DNA from 4 places in the Pseudomonas sp. Pse1 genome. Region 1 is predicted to be linked to each of the others. Evidence: predicted binding sites of a transcription regulator. Region 1 holds the regulator's gene; each other region holds the start of a gene.
The links. Region 1 encodes FliA, which starts transcription of late flagellar genes. Its sites were predicted from a motif close to CTAAAGTTTNNNNNNNNNNNGCCGNTAA; they were not measured.

Region 1 (4,211 bases):
TCCAGCTCGACCAGTTGCTCGGACAGTTGCTCGAGAATTTCGCCGGCCTCAACCAGAAAATCCTGAAGGATTTCTTCATCGGCGCCGAAGCTCATGAATGGGTGCTCCTAAAAAAGGTCTGAACCTAGAAACCCAGGCTCGAAAGCAAATCGTCGACATCGTCCTGGCCGGACATAACGTCTTCACGTTTATCGGCATGAATCTGCGGACCTTCACCCTGCGCGGTATATTTTTGCGGATTTTTTTCCGCAAGGATCGCTGCGCGGTCATGTTCGATGCCGGCAAAGCGGTCGACCTGGCTGGCCATCAGCACCAGCTTGAGCAGATTGCTCTCCACTTCGGTGACCAGTTGGGTCACGCGCTTGATCACCTGACCGGTCAGGTCCTGGTAATCCTGGGCCAGCAGAATGTCATTGAGGTTGCTCGAGACCATCTGGGTCTCGGTCGCGCTGCGGCTCAGGAAGCCATCGACACGGCGGGCCAGCTCACGGAACTCTTCGGCGCCGATTTCCCGGCGCATGAAACGTCCCCAGTCCGCGCTCAGTGCCTGGGCATCAGTGTTCAAGCCGTTGACCAGTGGCGTGGCGTTTTCCACCAGATCCATGGTGCGGTTCGCCGCGGCTTCGGTCAGCTTGACCACATAGCCCAGACGCTCGGTGGCGTCGGTGATCTGCGAGACCTCCTCGGCCTGCGGCATGTGCGGATCAATCTGGAAATTGACGATCGCACTGTGCAGCTCGCGAGTGAGCTTGCCGACTTCCTGGTACAGGCCACGGTCACGGGTCTGATTGAGCTCATGGATCAGTTGCACCGCGTCGCCGAACTTGCCTTTTTCAAGGCTTTCGACCAGTTCGACCGCGTGTTTTTTCAGGGTCGACTCGAAATCGCCCTGTGATGTTTCTCGTTGTTCCATAGCTCCCCCGTGGCGCCAATCATCAACCGATGCGTTCGAAGATTTTCTCGATCTTCTCTTTCAACGCCTGCGCCGTGAACGGCTTGACCACATAGCCGTTTACCCCGGCCTGGGCGGCTTCGATGATCTGCTCGCGCTTGGCTTCGGCGGTGACCATCAGCACTGGCAAGTGCTTGAGTTTTTCGTCGGCGCGCACGTGGCGCAGCAGGTCGATGCCGGTCATGCCGGGCATATTCCAGTCCGTTACCAGAAAGTCGATGCTGCCGCTGTTGAGCAGAGGAATGGCGGTAGTACCGTCGTCTGCCTCGACCGTGTTGGTGAAACCGAGGTCACGCAACAGGTTCTTGATGATCCGCCGCATCGTTGAGAAGTCATCAACGATGAGGATTTTCATGTTCTTGTCCAATTCGACCTCCAAGCAGTCTTAAACGCGCCCAGCACCTGGGCACGCCATTCAATCAATCAGGCAGAGCACTCGACTTCGTCATGGAGCACAACGGATGAGCAACGGACCGGCCTCTCGCCGCCCCGCTGTCGTACGCAGTGTCCCCACACTGCTGTCAGCGCGCTCGCCACTCTCCCAAACGCCCCCGCAAACGGGCCGCGCACTGGCTGTGTAACTGGCTGACCCGCGATTCACTGACCCCCAGTACCTCGCCGATTTCCTTGAGGTTCAGCTCTTCGTCGTAGTACAGCGCCAACACCAGTCGCTCACGCTCCGGCAAATTGGCAATCGCGTCCGCCAGCGCTGCCTGGAAGCGCTCGTCTTCCAGGTCACGCGACGGCTCTTGATGAGCACTCGCGCCATCCTCATGCAGCCCTTCATGCTCGCCGTCCTGCAACAGGTCGTCGAAGCTGAACAGGCGACTGCCCAAGGTGTCATTCAAAATCCCGTAGTAATCATCGAGACTCAATTGGAGTTCGGCCGCAACCTCGTGATCTTTAGCGTCACGTCCGGTTTTAGCTTCAATTGTGCGAATCGCATCACTGACCATACGGGTATTGCGGTGGACCGAGCGTGGCGCCCAGTCCCCTTTGCGGACTTCGTCGAGCATCGCGCCCCGAATACGAATCCCGGCATAGGTCTCGAAACTTGCACCCTTGCTGGCGTCGTATTTGGTCGACACTTCCAGCAAGCCAATCATCCCCGCCTGAATCAGATCCTCGACCTGAACGCTGGCCGGCAAACGCGCCAGAAGGTGGTAGGCAATACGTTTTACCAGTGGCGCGTAACGCTCGATCAGCTCGTACTGCGCGTCACGCGCCGACTGCTTGTACAGGTTGTAACCGCTCGCGGTCATAGCACCGGACCCGCAGTCTGTTGCACCAGGCGCTCCACGAAAAACTCCAGATGCCCACGCGGATTGGCGGGCAGTGGCCAAGTGTCGACTTTCTGCGCGATGGCCCGGAAGGCCAAGGCGCACTTGGAGCGCGGGAACGCCTCGTACACTGCGCGCTGTTTCTGTACGGCCTTACGCACGCTTTCGTCGTACGGCACCGCACCGACGTATTGTAGGGCGACATCGAGGAAGCGATCCGTGACCTTGGTCAATTTGGCGAACAGGTTGCGGCCCTCCTGCGGGCTCTGCGCCATGTTGGCCAGCACGCGGAAACGATTCATCCCGTAGTCGCGGTTGAGCAGTTTGATCAGGGCGTAGGCGTCGGTGATCGAGGTCGGTTCGTCGCAGACCACCAGCAACACTTCCTGGGCCGCGCGCACGAAGCTGACCACCGATTCGCCGATGCCGGCGGCGGTGTCGATCACCAACACGTCGAGGTTATCGCCGATGTCGCTGAAAGCCTGGATCAGGCCCGCGTGCTGCGCCGGGCTCAGGTGCACCATGCTCTGGGTGCCGGAAGCGGCCGGCACGATGCGAATCCCGCCTGGCCCCTGCAGCAATACATCGCGCAGTTCGCAGCGGCCCTCGATCACATCGGCCAGGGTGCGCTTGGGCGTCAGTCCCAGGAGGACGTCGACGTTCGCCAGCCCCAGGTCGGCGTCCAGCAGCATGACGCGCCGGCCGAGCTCTGCCAGAGCCAGGGACAAGTTCACTGAAACGTTAGTCTTACCGACGCCACCCTTGCCGCCGGTCACCGCGATCACCTGTACGGGATGCATGCTGCCCATGTGCTTTCTTTACCTTGTCTTGCTTAGACGCGGGCTACATGACTGGCTGCGCGTTCGCGAACGAACAATGCATGGCAGGCCATCGATGTAGATACAAATCTAGTCATTAATACCTCAGCCAACCCGTTTGGTCGGACTGTGGTAGAGGTCAGCGAACATATCAGCCATGGCTTCTTCGCTGGGTTCTTCCTGCATTTGTACACTGACCGCGCGGCTCACCAGTTGGTGCCGGCGCGGCAAGTGCAGATCGTCCGGGATCCGCGGTCCATCGGTCAGATAGGCGACCGGCAACTCATGACTGATTGCCAGACTCAATACTTCGCCCAGGTTGGCCGTCTCGTCCAGTTTAGTCAGGATGCAGCCTGCCAGCCCGCATCGCTTGTAACTGTGATAAGCGGCCGTCAACACCTGCTTCTGGCTGGTGGTGGCCAGGACCAGATAATTCTTCGATTTGATGCCACGACCGGCGAGGCTCTCCAGTTGCATGCGCAACGCCGGGTCGCTGGCCTGCAGGCCGGCGGTGTCGATCAGCACCACGCGTTTGCGCAGCACCGGCTCAAGGGCCTGGGCCAGCGATTGACCGGGATCCAGGTGGGTCACCGAGACGTTGAGAATCCGCCCCAGGGTCTTGAGTTGTTCCTGAGCGCCGATGCGGTAGCTGTCCATGCTCACCAGGGCAATATTCTGCGAGCCGTACTTGAGCACGTAACGCGCCGCCAGCTTGGCCAACGTGGTGGTCTTGCCCATACCGGCCGGGCCGACCATGGCAATCACCCCGCCCTCTTCCAGCGGCTCGACCTCAGGGGTCTGGATCATCCGCGCCAGGTGCGCCAGCAGCATGCGCCAGGCCTGGCGTGGGTCTGCTATCTCGGTGGTCAATTCCAGCAGGTCACGGGACAGAGGACCGGACAAGCCGATGCGCTGCAGGCGACGCCACAGGTTGGCCTGCTGCGGATGACGACCTTGCAGTTGATTCCAGGCCAGCGACCCCAATTGCACTTCCAGCAGTTCGCGCAAGCCATTGAGCTCCGAGCGCATGGCGTCGTACGCGCGCGGATCGATACTCGCCGTCGGGGCGGGTGCCGGAGCGGGGCGTGGCGGCTCGGACAGCGTTGGCTCGATCAGCGGCTCGGCAGCGGTCAACGGCAAGCCGGCGAACAGTTGGCGACT
Region 2 (4,211 bases), on a different contig from region 1:
GGGGGTGGAGGCTCTTCGGCCTTGCTCGGTGGTGCGTCGTCGGCCTTGCGGATCGCCTGGCGACGTTCCTCGTCCAGGCGCGCCGCTTCGATCTCGCGAATGATGCCACCGACATCCGCCAGTTCTTCGGGATCGTCGAACTCGCCAGTCAGCACACTGCCCGGGTGCAAGGTGCCGGCTTCATACAACGCCCACATTTCCTTGGCGTAGCGCGTGCGCTTCAACTCCGGGGCAAAACGCCCGAAGTACAAAGCCATGTTGCCGACGTCGCGCTCGAGCATGCTGAATGCATGGTTGTTGCCCGCCGCATCCACTGCCTGCGGCAAGTCGATGATCACCGGGCCGTCGGGCGTCAACAGCACGTTGAACTCGGACAGGTCACCGTGCACCAGGCCGGTACACAGCATCAGCACAATCTGGGAAATCAGGAACGCGTGATACTCGCGGGCCTGATCGGCCTCCAGCACCACGTCATTGAGACGCGGCGCCGCATCGCCGTATTCATCGGCCACCAGCTCCATCAGCAGCACGCCTTCGAGGAAGTCGAACGGCTTGGGCACCCGTACCCCGGCACTGGCCAGACGGAACAGTGCCGCGACTTCAGCGTTCTGCCAGGCGTCCTCGGTCTCTTTGCGACCGAACTTGGAGCCCTTGGCCATGGCACGCGCCTGACGGCTGTTGCGCACCTTGCGGCCTTCCTGGTACTCGGCTGCCTGGCGGAAACTTCGTTTATTCGCCTCCTTGTAGACCTTCGCGCAACGTAGTTCGTTGCCGCAGCGCACCACATAAACAGCTGCTTCTTTACCACTCATGAGTGGGCGCAGCACCTCATCAACCAGACCGTCTTCGATCAGGGGTTCAATGCGTTTTGGAGTCTTCATCAGCTTTTATTGTGGGTCCTTTATTACCAAACACGCGAATGTCACTCGTTATACGGCAATCCTCTCGACACGGGGAGGGGTTGCCGACCTATGAACCCTGTGGATGCACTCACTGTGCCAAATTAATTCACGGCCAGTTGTCGGGTGACGCTGATCATAGCCGAGACTTCAACGCATGTTGCCGATGTGATGAGGAGGCATTTACGACAGAACCCGAGGTACTCCAGCCATTATTTTGTAGGTTTTTTCATACAACCCCTCAATTTCCGCAGCTGGCAGCCGAAGTCCTCAGGGACACATGGATTTGTCTGACAATCGGCCAATAAGAAAAATTCTGGAGCGCGGATGAACATCAAACAAAAACTGACCTGGGCGTTCGCGGTGATCGCCTGTTTGCCAGTGGTGCTGGTGGCGACCCTGGTGATCATGAACCTGCGCAGCGATGCCAAGGCCGGCTTTGTCGACTCCAGTGATCGAGAGATCCGCCAGGTCAGCAACGCCATGCAAATGTTCTTCGACGGCATCAGCCAGAACGTCAACTATCTGGCCTCGTTGCCACTGATCAAGAACACCGACGACAGCCTCAAGACGTACATGAGTGCCAACGCGGCGAGCATTCCTCAAGGCGAAATGGACAAGCAGGTATTCGCCCTGCTGGAGAACCTGGGCAACAGCCACCCGGCCTATGCGTACGCCATTGTCGGCACCAGCGCCGGCGGTTATGTCTCGTGGCCGGACGATGCCCAACTCACCAACTACGATCCGCGCCAGCGGCCCTGGTACAAGGCCGCCCAGGCCAACCCTGGCAAGCCTTTGCGCACCGAAGCCTATTACTGGACCGACAACAACACCACCTACGTCAGCACCGTGCGAACCATCGATAACAAGCTTGGGGCGCAGGGCGGCGTGGTCAGTATCGACGTGACGCTGACCCAACTGACCGAGCTGGTGAAGCAAATCAAGCTCGGCGAAACCGGCTACCTGATGCTGATGGAAAACAACGGCACCGTGCTGGTTGATCCGAAGCAACCGGAGCACAACTTCAAGCCACTGAACAGCCTGGGTGACGGCTACGCGCAGTTGGCCAAGGCCGGCAAGGGCTTGGTGGAAGTCGAGTTGAACGGCGAGCGCTACATGGCGAACGTCTGGCCGTCGGAGCAACTGGGCTGGACCTTCATTGGCCTGATCAAACAGGCCGATGTGATGAGCTCGGCGACCCAACTGACCTGGTTGATCGCAATCATCGCCGCTGTGCTGGCGGTCATATTTGCGCTGGTCGGCGCGAGCTTCGCCAGCCTCATCGTACGGCCGATCCGCAGCGTCGCCAGTGGCTTGGAAGGCATCGCCCAGGGCGAAGGTGACCTGACCCGCAACCTGCAAATCCGTGGCAGCGACGAAACCGCGCAACTGGCCAACTGGTTCAACCAGTTCCTCGCGGCGATTCGCAGCTTGATCCAGCACATCGGCGGTGCCGCGACCAAGATCCTCGCCAACTCCCACAACGCCACTCAAGTCTCCGGCGAGATGGCCGAAGCCGCCGGGCGCCAGCGCGAGGCGGTGGATATGGTGTCGACCGCGTTCCACGAAATGGTCGCCACTGCCAACGAAGTCGCCCGCTCCTGCAGCCAGGCCGCCGATTCGGCCGATAGCGGTCAGCGCCAGGCGCATGAGGGTCAATTGCAGATCGATGCGGCCGTGAGCAGCGTCGATCGCCTGAGCCAAGAGATCGAGCAATCGGCGCAGTCGATGCAGCAACTGGAGCGCGACAGCAACGATATCCAGTCGATCCTTGGCACCATTCGTTCGATTGCCGAACAGACCAACCTGCTGGCGCTCAACGCCGCCATTGAAGCAGCGCGGGCCGGCGAACAGGGCCGTGGGTTCGCCGTGGTTGCCGATGAAGTGCGAGCCCTGGCCAAGCGCACCGCCGATTCCACCGCAGAGATTGATGGCCTGTTGGGCAACCTGGCCAAGCGCACCAGCCAAGTGACCCAGCAAATGCACGCCAGCCTCGAGGTCTCGCAACAGTCGGTGAGCCGCATCGGCGAAGCGCGCAACAGCTTCGGGCAGATTCGCGAATCGGTGGACGTGATCCGCGACATGAACACCCAGATCGCCACCGCCGCCGAAGAGCAGCACCAAGTCGCCGAAGACATCAACCGGCACATCAGCCAGATCCATGGCGACGCGCAGTTGGTGGCCGAACTGGCCAACTCGGCCCGCCTGGATTCGCAGAGCCTGGCGGGGTTGTCGAATGAGTTGGATGGGTTGGTGCGTCGGTTCCGCACATAAACCGGATTCACCCTTGTGGGAGCCAGCCTGCTGGCGATAGCGGAGTGTCAGCCACTGCAGTAGTCGAATGTGCCGCCCCAATCGCTAGCAGGCTAGCTCCCACAGGTTCACCGGATATCGGGACCGCCGCCAACCCCCTGTGGGTATCACCGTTCGATAATCGCGGTCACTCCCTGCCCGCCGGCGGCGCAGATTGAGATCAGGCCGCGGCCCTGCCCTGCCGTCTCCAGCAACTTGGCGAGGTTGGCAACGATGCGTCCGCCGGTCGCGGCGAACGGGTGGCCGGCGGCCAGGGAGCTGCCCTTGACGTTGAGCCGGCTGCGATCGATCGAGCCCAACGGCGCATCCAGTCCCAGGCGGCTTTTGCAGTAATCGGCATCCTCCCAGGCCTTGAGCGTGCACAACACCTGCGCGGCGAAGGCTTCATGAATTTCGTAGTAGTCGAAATCCTGCAAACTCAGGCCATTGCGCGCCAACAAGCGTGGCACCGCGTAGACCGGCGCCATCAACAAACCTTCCGCACCGTTGACGAAATCCACCGCCGCCGCTTCGCCATCGCGCAGGTAGGCGAGGATCGGCAGCCCGCGCTCTTTCGCCCAAGCCTCACTGCCCAGCAATACCAGGGAAGCACCGTCGGTCAGTGGCGTCGAGTTGCCGGCGGTCAGTGTGCCCTTGGCGCTTTTTTCGAAGACCGGCTTCAATGCCGCGAGTTTTTCCAGGGTCAGGTCCGGGCGCAGATTGTTGTCACGGGTCAGGCCGAGAAAGGGTGTGAGCAGATCGTTATGCCAGCCCTCGGCGTAAGCGGCGGCCATTTTCTGATGACTTTCCAACGCCAGTTGGTCCTGTTCCGCACGTGGGATGTTCCAGGTCTGGGCCATCAGTTCGCAGTGTTGCCCCATGGACAAACCGGTGCGGGGTTCACCGTTGCGTGGCAACTCCGGCACCAGGTGCCGAGGCCGCAGTTGCAGGAACGTTTTCAGTTTGTCGGCGGTGGTTTTCGCCCGATTGGCTTGCAGGAGAATCTTGCGCAGACCCTCG
Region 3 (4,211 bases), on a different contig from region 1:
CCGCGCTGATGGTCGACTGACTCTTGCCCAACTTGCGTGCGGCGGCGGAAAACGAGCCCTGGGTCGCTGCTTGGACAAAGGCCAGCAGCACTTCATGTGAGGCCATGAACTATCGCCTTGATCGATGGTTACTGGTTATGAAGTATCGGCATCGTGGCAGATGATGGCAACCCTGTTCACTTGTAAAGGCATTGGATCATGACCAAGCAAAAATCCCTCACCGAGCGTATTGGCCAAGCCATCGGTTTCGAATTGCTCGCCGTCCTGCTGTGCACGCCACTGCTGGCGTGGCTGATGGACAAGCCGGTGGTCGACATGGGCGTCGCCACCATCGCCATCGGCCTGATTGCCCTGGCCTGGAACGTGCTCTTCAACGGCCTGTTCGATCGCCTGCTCAAGCGCTTGAAGCTGACGCCCAGTGCCTTCACTCGAGTGATTCACGCGTTGCTGTTCGAAGGCGGGCTGGTGGCTGTCAGTGTGCCGCTGATTGCCTGGTGGTTGAACGTCAGCCTGTTGCAGGCGTTGATTCTCGACATCGGCGTGCTGCTGTTCTTCCTGCCGTACACCTATGTCTACCACTGGGCCTACGACGTGGTGCGCGAGCGTATGTTGCTGGCCAGAAGCGTGCGCGCATGCAGTCGTTGATCAGTAATCCCCGCGCTTGCGAAACGCCCAGCGTCCGGCAATCAGGGTAAAGGACGCCACCAGCGCCACCAGGATCCAGAACCCTTCGGGATCGCCCGAGAGCGGCACGCCGCCGACGTTCATCCCGAAGAAGCCGGCGATGATGTTGATCGGCAGCGCCAGCACCGTGACCACGGTCAGGGTGAACAGCGTGCGGTTGCTCTGTTCATTGAGGTTGGCGGCGATCTCTTCCTGCAACAGTTTGATCCGCTCGCCGAGGGCCGTCAGGTCGTTGATGATCAGGGCGAATTCTTCGGTGGATTTGCGCAACTCCTTGACGTCCTCTTTCTGCAGCCATTGCGGCGGACGATTGAGCAGCCGCAGCAGCGAGCCCGGCTCCAGCGCCAGCAGGCGTTGCAGGCGCACCAGCACGCGGCGGTTGGCGCCCAGTTCGGCGCGGTTGGTCGAAAGCCGGGAGGATAGCAACTGGTCTTCGACCTGGTCGACGCTGAGGCTGGTCTTGCGCACGATCTGGGTCAGCACTTCGCCCTGATCGCGCAACAGGTGCACCAGCAATTCCAGGGGCGAGCGAAAACACTCGCCGGCCTTGACTGAGGAGCGCAGCTTGTCCACCGAGTGCAGCGGTTGCAGGCGGGCGCTGACGATCAGTCGGCTGCGGGCGCAGACCCACAGGGTCGAGACGTCCGAGGATTGTAGGTTGCTGAGGTTGAACACCACGTCGTTGACCACCGCGAGCAAGGCCGAGTCGACGTGCTCGATTCGCGTTGAGCGCGAGCCTTCGTGCAGCGCTTCAAAGAATTCGTCGGGTAGCGCCAGGTGGGCTTTCATCCAGCGCTCGCAGGCGGCGTGGGCGAGATTCAGGTGCAGCCAGAGAAATTCGTCTTCACTGGCCGGCTGCTGCAGGCGTTGCAGGGCCTCGGCCGATTCAATCTCACGACCCCGTTCACCGGGGCGAAAACTGAAGCCATAGAGCAGGCCAAAAAGATCGGCGTCGCGGTGGCGGTGATCGATGCTGTAGTTCATGGCGTCTCGCGGGAGGGCGCGCTCGCTGCGTCAATCACAACGTCGCTCGAGCGGCATCATGGCAAGCCGATTTGACCGTTTTGTGACAGCTTGACGACTGGCGCCAAGCGCTCTAAACCGCTGGTCGGCGCCGCTCAAGAAATGCGTGCCGAGGCCGATGACGCCTAGGCTGGTCTGTGCAGCCGGGTCCCCACTTGGCTGTCCGCATTATTCCCGTCGTGAGATATCCCTCGATGTTTTTGCAAAAGTCCCTGAGAGCTCAAATCCTCGCGCTGCTGAGTGGCAGCCTGGTTGCAATGTTGTTAATCGCCCTGGCCTGTTTTTACCTGCTCTCCAGCGGCGTGCAGAGTTACCGACAGTTGATCGAGGGGCCGCTGCACACCTCGCAGTTGATCGATGAGGCCAACCTGCAATTCAAGATTCAGGTGCAGGAGTGGAAGAACGTCCTGCTGCGCGGCAAGCAGCCGGCCGACCGGGACAAATACTGGCAGCAGTTCCAGGCACGCCAGGGCGATGTACAGAACATCCTTGGTGAACTGAGCCGCCAGCCGGCCATCGAGCCCGCACTCAAGGCCCGCATCGACAGCCTGCGCGACGCGCACCGGGCGCTGGGCAGTGCTTATCAGCAGGGGCTGGAGGCCTATCGGGCAGCCGGGGCCGATCCGGCGGCGGGTGATAACGCGGTCAAGGGTGTGGACCGCGCCACCAGCGAGCAGATGAGTGAACTGGTCAACGAACTGCGCCAGCGTGGCAATCAGCAGTCAACTGCGATCAGCAACAGTGCCGAGCGCACCGTGCTGCTGGGCATTGTGGTGATGTTGATCTCGGGGTTGCTGATTGGCCTGTTCAGCCTGTGGCTGGTCAACCGGCATCTGGTGCAGCCAATCCAGCGCCTGATCGAGTACGTCGCGCAGTTGAGCCAGGGACGTTTCTCGGCGCGAGTGGCCAACGATCGCCAGGACGAACTGGGTCGCCTGGCGCTGGCGGCCAACACCTTGCGTGATTTTCTCGCCGAGACCTTTGCCCGCCTGCAACGTAGCGCCACTGATCTGGACAGCGCCAGCGGTGAACTGAATGAGATTGCCGGGCAGATGTCCCACGGCACCAACGAACAGTTCAGCCGCACCGATCAGGTGGCGACGGCGATGAACGAAATGTCCGCCACCGCCCAGGAAGTTGCCCGACACGCCGCCGATGCCGCGCGGGCCGCCGACGATGCCGACCAGTCGGCACAACAGGGTGAGCAGGTGATGCAGAGCACCATCGACGCCATCACCCAGATGCGCGGTGAGATCGCCAACACCGCGACGGTGATCCGCCGCCTGGAAACGGATAGCGGGCGTATCGGCAAGGTGCTGGAGGTGATTCGCGGCATTGCCGAGCAAACCAACCTGCTGGCACTCAACGCCGCCATCGAAGCTGCGCGTGCCGGGGAAGCCGGGCGCGGTTTTGCCGTGGTTGCCGATGAGGTGCGCAGCCTGGCCCAGCGCACGGCAGCGTCGATCATCGAGATCAATCAGATTATCCAGAGCGTGCAAACCGGCGCGGTGGACGCCGCGCAGGCGATCGAAAGCGGTCAGTCGCGCAGTGACGAGAGTGTTGAGCAAGTGACCCGGGCCGGGGCCATGCTTGAGCGCATCACCGAGTCGGTGGAGGCCATTCGCGACATGAACCGGCAAATTGCCACGGCGGCTGAAGAGCAAACCTCGGTCGCCGAAGACATCTCGCGCAACCTCACTGAAATCACCAGTATTGCCAGCACCAACCTGGACAATGTGCAGCGCACGCAGGCAGCGAGCAGCAATCTGCACGGCTTGTCGGGTCAGCTCAATGAAGTGACAGCGCGCTTGAGTGCATAAGCACTCGGCGGGAACGAAAAAAGCCGCACAGCCCTGAGGGTGTGCGGCTTTTTCGTTTGGACGATTATTTGTCCTGGACGTTGCTCAGGACGGCGCCGGTCTTGGCGTCGAGCTTCACATCCCATTCGACATTCTTCGCGTCACGGATTTCCACTTCGTAGACATAGGTGCCAGTGGTGGCGTTGTGATCCAGTTCAGTGTCGGTGATGTTCGCCGCCGTGGTGCCTGGGTGCACGGCCAGAGCCGCCTGGTTGAGCTTTTCAAAGTCCATGATGGTGCCCGACTTGAGCAGGCCAGGAATCTGGTCAGGACGCACGTCGGCCATGGCAAAACCGGCGGACAGGGTCAGGGCAGCGGCAGTGAACAGGGTGGTCAACGTTTTCATGGTTCATTCCTTGGTCTGAGCTGTTTAAGTGGAATCAGGTTAATGGTTGCAACTTAATTCATCCTTAATCTACGACATGGGGGCTTTGCGCCGTTTGTTCAATCCCTACACGTTCGGGCGTTACATGCTGGAGCCAGATCAATGGAGGCTCTTATGAAACGTTTGTTCGCAGTACTTTATGCACCGATGTTCCTTGCCGGGTTTCTTGGCGGCGGTATAGCGCTGGTGGGCAGGACCGGGCTTTCGGCCTGGTGGCTGCTGGTTTTTTTTCTCTGCGCGCTGCTGGTCTCGTTCCTCGC
Region 4 (4,211 bases), on a different contig from region 1:
GATCTCGCGCTTTACCGAGTTGATGAGCCAGCAGCCCGAAGCCGATCGCGCGGTGTTCGCCGATAACCTCGACTATGCCGAACGGCATCAGCAGATCATCGCCCGGTTTGGCCGCTTTCCCCATCGCAATGCGGTGTTGGGGCGTGAGTCGACGGCTGAGGAATTGGCGTTTCTCAAGCGGCCTGGGTCGGGCTTCTGAAAAAGCTTTGCTGGCAAGCCAGCTCCTTCAGATCGCACACGTCCAGGCAGGAGCTGGCTTGCCAGCGAAGAGGCCCTTGAGGGGCACCTCAGATCCTGAAACTCCCCACCAACTGCTTCAACCGCGCCGCCTGTTGCTCAAGGTCGGCACACGCACGCAGGGTCGCCTGCAGGTTTTCCACCCCTTCCTGATTCAGCGTGTTGATCTCGGTAATGTCGACATTGATCGACTCGACCACGGCGGTCTGTTCTTCGGTGGCGGTGGCCACTGACTGGTTCATGCCGTCGATTTCGCCGATGCGCTGGGTCACACTGCCCAGCCGTGCGCCGGCCTGATTAGCGATGCCGACACTGTTTTCGCTCTGCCGCTGACTGTCGGTCATGATGCTCACCGCCGCGCTGGCGCCGACCTGCAGTTCCTCAATCATTGTCTGCACTTGCTGCGCCGAGTCCTGGGTGCGGTGGGCGAGGTTGCGCACTTCGTCGGCGACTACCGCGAAACCACGCCCGGCCTCACCGGCACGCGCGGCTTCGATGGCGGCGTTAAGCGCCAGCAGGTTGGTTTGCTGGGAGATGCTGGTGATCACCTCAAGGATCTGCCCGATGTTCACCGTGTTGCTGTTCAGGGTCTCGATGTTGCCGCAGGAATCGCTGATCTGTGCCGACAGTTGCTGCATCGCCGCGATGGTTCTATCCACCACCTGCTGACCTTCCTCAGCCAGGCCGCGCGCGTCGCTGGAGTGCTGCGAGGCGAGGGCAGCGTTCTGCGCAATTTCCTGGGCGGCAGCGCCCAGTTCATTGATCGCTGCCGCGACGCTGCTGGTGCGCGAGGCTTGCTGGTCAGAGTTGAACATCGACGAGTTGGAGGCGCTGACCACCCGCAGGGCCACTTCGTTGACCTGGCCGGTGGCCGAGGACACTTCGCGGATTGAGTTATGGATGCGCTCAACGAAACGGTTGAAGGACAGCCCCAGGGTGCCGAATTCATCGTGACCGTGAATCCTCAGGCGCTTGGTCAGGTCACCTTCGCCTTCGGCGATGTCGTGCATGGCCCGGCCCATGTCCAGCAGCGGCTGCATTAATACCCGGATCAACATGCCCAGCAGGCTGATGATGATCACCACGGCAATCAGCATGGCAACGATCGCCGAGGTGCGGAACTCGCTGAGCATTGAGAATGCCGTGTCCTGATCGAGCACCAGGGCTACGTACCAATTGGCCGACGGCACGCCGTTGACCGGGGTGAAGGAGATGAATTGGCGGCGGCCATCCACCGTGACTTCCTGCAGACCGGCCCGCACCTGCGGCGTGTTGCCGGGGTAGGCATCGCCCAGGGACTTGAGGACCAGTTTGCTCTCGGGATGGATCAGGATCTTGCCGTCACCGCTGACGATGAACGCATGGCCGTGGCCGTCGAAGTCCAGCGAGTTGATGATCGAACTGACGCTGCCCAGATCGATGTCGGCACCGGCGACACCGATCATCTGGTTCTGCCGCTGCACCGGGGTGGCCACGGTGATCACCAGCTTGCCCGACGAAGCGGCGACATAGGGTTCGGTGACAATGCTCTGCTGGGCAGCGTTGGCTGCCTTGTACCAGCCACGGCTACGGGGGTCGTAATCGGCTGCGCGATTGCCGGCCGGCACCGAGTGCATCACGCCGTCGGCACCGCCGAAGTAGCTCAGTTGAAAGTTACGGGTGTACACCGGCAAGCCAACCGCGCGCTGCAGGGTAGTGGTGCCAGGGCCGTCGGCGGCTACTTGCTGCGCCAGCGATTGCAGCAGTTGAATGCGGCTTTCCAGCCAGGTCTGGATGTTGCTGGTGGTCAGGCTGCCGAGTTCCTGCATCGAGGCCTCGGTGCTGGTACGCAGGGTCTGGCGCTGGCGGTAGTCGTTGAACAGGATGAAACAGGCAAATGCGACGGCCACCACCAGGGCAGCAGCGAGCAGGATCTTGTGGCTGAATTTCATGTTTCTGGTCATTAAAGGAGCTACCGCGGGAGGACTGATCAACGAGAGGGCGACACAGGGTCACAGCTGGCTTGACGCAGCTTCTATGTCGACAGGGCGGCGCCAAAGATTAGGCGGCTTTTGCGAATTTCGACGAAATGCCGATTACTCGCAAAAAGTCGCTGATTTGCCGGGGAAATGCCGATTTGACCGTTCAAGAAATTCCCGCAGGGGCTGGGAACCAGATGGGGGTTTTCTCTTCTAAGCTTCTGGTTGGCAGCCACGCCAGCGTTTCTTTCCAGGAGTTTCACCATGTCGCTGCGATCTATCGCCTTGCTTTCGTTTTGCGTGCTGTTGGTCGCGTGCAGCAAGGTCAACCAGGAAAACTACTCGAAATTGTCGACGGGCATGCCCAAGGCCGACGTGGAAAACCTGCTCGGCAAACCAGCCGATTGTTCCGGCGCACTGGGCATGTCCAGCTGCACCTGGGGCGACAAGAACAGCTTTATCAGCGTGCAGTACGCCGGTGACAAAGTGCTGATGTTTTCCGGGCAAGGCCTGAAGTAATCCGGGGCTACGCGCCCTCGGGAGAAGAATAATGATGCGGTTTGTAATAGCTATTTTTGCCAGCCTGATCTTGGCTGGCTGCGCCACCCATGGCGATGATTCGCTGGCGCCGAAAACGGCCGGCGAGGTCAATCTCAAGCGTTATCAGGGCAAGTGGTACGAACTGGCGCGCATGCCGATGTACTTCCAGCGCAACTGCGCGCAGTCCGAAGCCCATTACTCACTCAAGCCCAACGGTGAGATCGATGTGTTGAACCGCTGCCTGACCGCCGAATGGAAGTGGGAAGAAGCCCGCGGCACGGCCGTCGCGCAGGTACCGGGCAAGACTGACAAGCTTTGGGTTAATTTCGACAACTGGTTTACCCGCCTGCTGCCGGGCGTGGTCAAGGGCGACTACTGGGTGCTGTACGTCAGCGACGACTACCAGACCGCGATTGTCGGCAACCCCAATCGACGCTACCTCTGGCTGCTGTCGCGCAAGCCGGAAGTCAACGCCGATACTCGCGAAGAATTGCTCAGCCGCGCCCGTCAGCAAGGCTACGACACCACCCGCCTGATCTGGCGTGTGTCGGACACACGCATGGCGCAGACCTCGAAGTAAGGCTGCCGCGAGGGAGCCTGCTCCCTCGCCACAACCCCGGGCATTTCAGCCGAGCAAATCGCGCAGCACCTGGGTGAAGGCGCGATTACTTTCCTCTTCGCCGGCATGCTGCCCGCCGCGTACCACCCACTTGCCGTTGACCAGCACATCACGCACCTGGCGATCGCCGCCAGCAAACAGCCAACGATTAAGAATCCCGTCACCGCTCGCGGTCGCCAGGTATGGGTCGTTGCCGTCGAGCACCAGCCAGTCGGCGCGCTTGCCGACTTCCAGGGCGCCAATCGGTTGCCCCAGGGCCTGTGCGCCACCGTCGAGGGCCGCGTCGTACAGGGTGCGGCCGACCATCGGTTGTTCGGCGCCATACAGGCGATTACGCCGCTGGTCGCGCAGGCGCTGGCCGTATTCCAGCCACCGCAGTTCTTCCACCACGCTCAGCGACACATGGCTATCGGAACCGATGCCCATGCGCCCGCCCTGGGCGAGGAAGTCCACGGCCGGGAAAATCCCGTCGCCGAGGTTGGCTTCGGTGGTCAGGCACAGGCCGGCGATGGCCCGACTTTTCGCCATCAGGCTGACTTCTTCGGCATTGGCGTGGGTCGCGTGGACCAGGCACCAGCGCTGATCGACCTCGGTGTTTTCATACAGCCATTGCAGCGGACGACGACCACTCCAGGTCAGGCAGTCGTCGACTTCTTTCTGCTGCTCGGCGATGTGAATGTGCACAGGGCACTGCTTGTCGCTGGCGGCCAGCACTTCATTGAGTTGCTGCGGCGTGACCGCGCGCAACGAGTGGAAACACAGGCCCAGGCTTTGCGCCGGCTGCTTCGCCAGAATTGGCTGTAGGCGGGCTTGCAGGTCGAGGTAGTTTTGCGTGCTGTTGATAAAGCGGCGCTGGC

Region 2: a site for FliA is predicted at 2,389-2,416, ahead of NR126_RS29085 (methyl-accepting chemotaxis protein). Genes of this name have one in related genera too.
Region 3: a site for FliA is predicted at 1,802-1,829, ahead of NR126_RS07325 (methyl-accepting chemotaxis protein). Genes of this name have one in related genera too.
Region 4: a site for FliA is predicted at 2,254-2,281, ahead of NR126_RS21910 (methyl-accepting chemotaxis protein). Genes of this name have one in related genera too.

What each region holds. Positions count from the first base shown of each region.
Region 1 covers NZ_JALJRO010000006.1:92,596-96,806, forward strand. The annotation lists gene NR126_RS11290 (chemotaxis protein CheA) at 1-95, opposite strand, end outside; gene NR126_RS11295 (protein phosphatase CheZ) at 125-913, opposite strand; gene NR126_RS11300 (chemotaxis response regulator CheY) at 936-1,307, opposite strand; gene fliA (RNA polymerase sigma factor FliA) at 1,474-2,214, opposite strand; gene fleN (flagellar synthesis regulator FleN) at 2,211-3,041, opposite strand; gene flhF (flagellar biosynthesis protein FlhF) at 3,156-4,211, opposite strand, start outside.
Region 2 covers NZ_JALJRO010000024.1:18,818-23,028, forward strand. The annotation lists gene NR126_RS25180 (PA4780 family RIO1-like protein kinase) at 1-881, opposite strand, end outside; partial or broken gene NR126_RS29080 (cache domain-containing protein) at 1,308-2,315, shown strand; gene NR126_RS29085 (methyl-accepting chemotaxis protein) at 2,445-3,173, shown strand; gene NR126_RS25190 (acetyl-CoA C-acetyltransferase) at 3,320-4,211, opposite strand, start outside.
Region 3 covers NZ_JALJRO010000003.1:480,961-485,171, forward strand. The annotation lists gene NR126_RS07310 (LysR family transcriptional regulator) at 1-106, opposite strand, end outside; gene NR126_RS07315 (multidrug/biocide efflux PACE transporter) at 199-645, shown strand; gene NR126_RS07320 (transporter) at 646-1,668, opposite strand; gene NR126_RS07325 (methyl-accepting chemotaxis protein) at 1,902-3,527, shown strand; gene NR126_RS07330 (PepSY domain-containing protein) at 3,592-3,912, opposite strand; gene NR126_RS07335 (sterol desaturase family protein) at 4,066-4,211, shown strand, end outside.
Region 4 covers NZ_JALJRO010000017.1:85,768-89,978, forward strand. The annotation lists gene NR126_RS21905 (DUF924 family protein) at 1-199, shown strand, start outside; gene NR126_RS21910 (methyl-accepting chemotaxis protein) at 288-2,180, opposite strand; gene NR126_RS21915 (hypothetical protein) at 2,460-2,714, shown strand; gene NR126_RS21920 (lipocalin family protein) at 2,746-3,315, shown strand; gene NR126_RS21925 (formimidoylglutamate deiminase) at 3,361-4,211, opposite strand, start outside.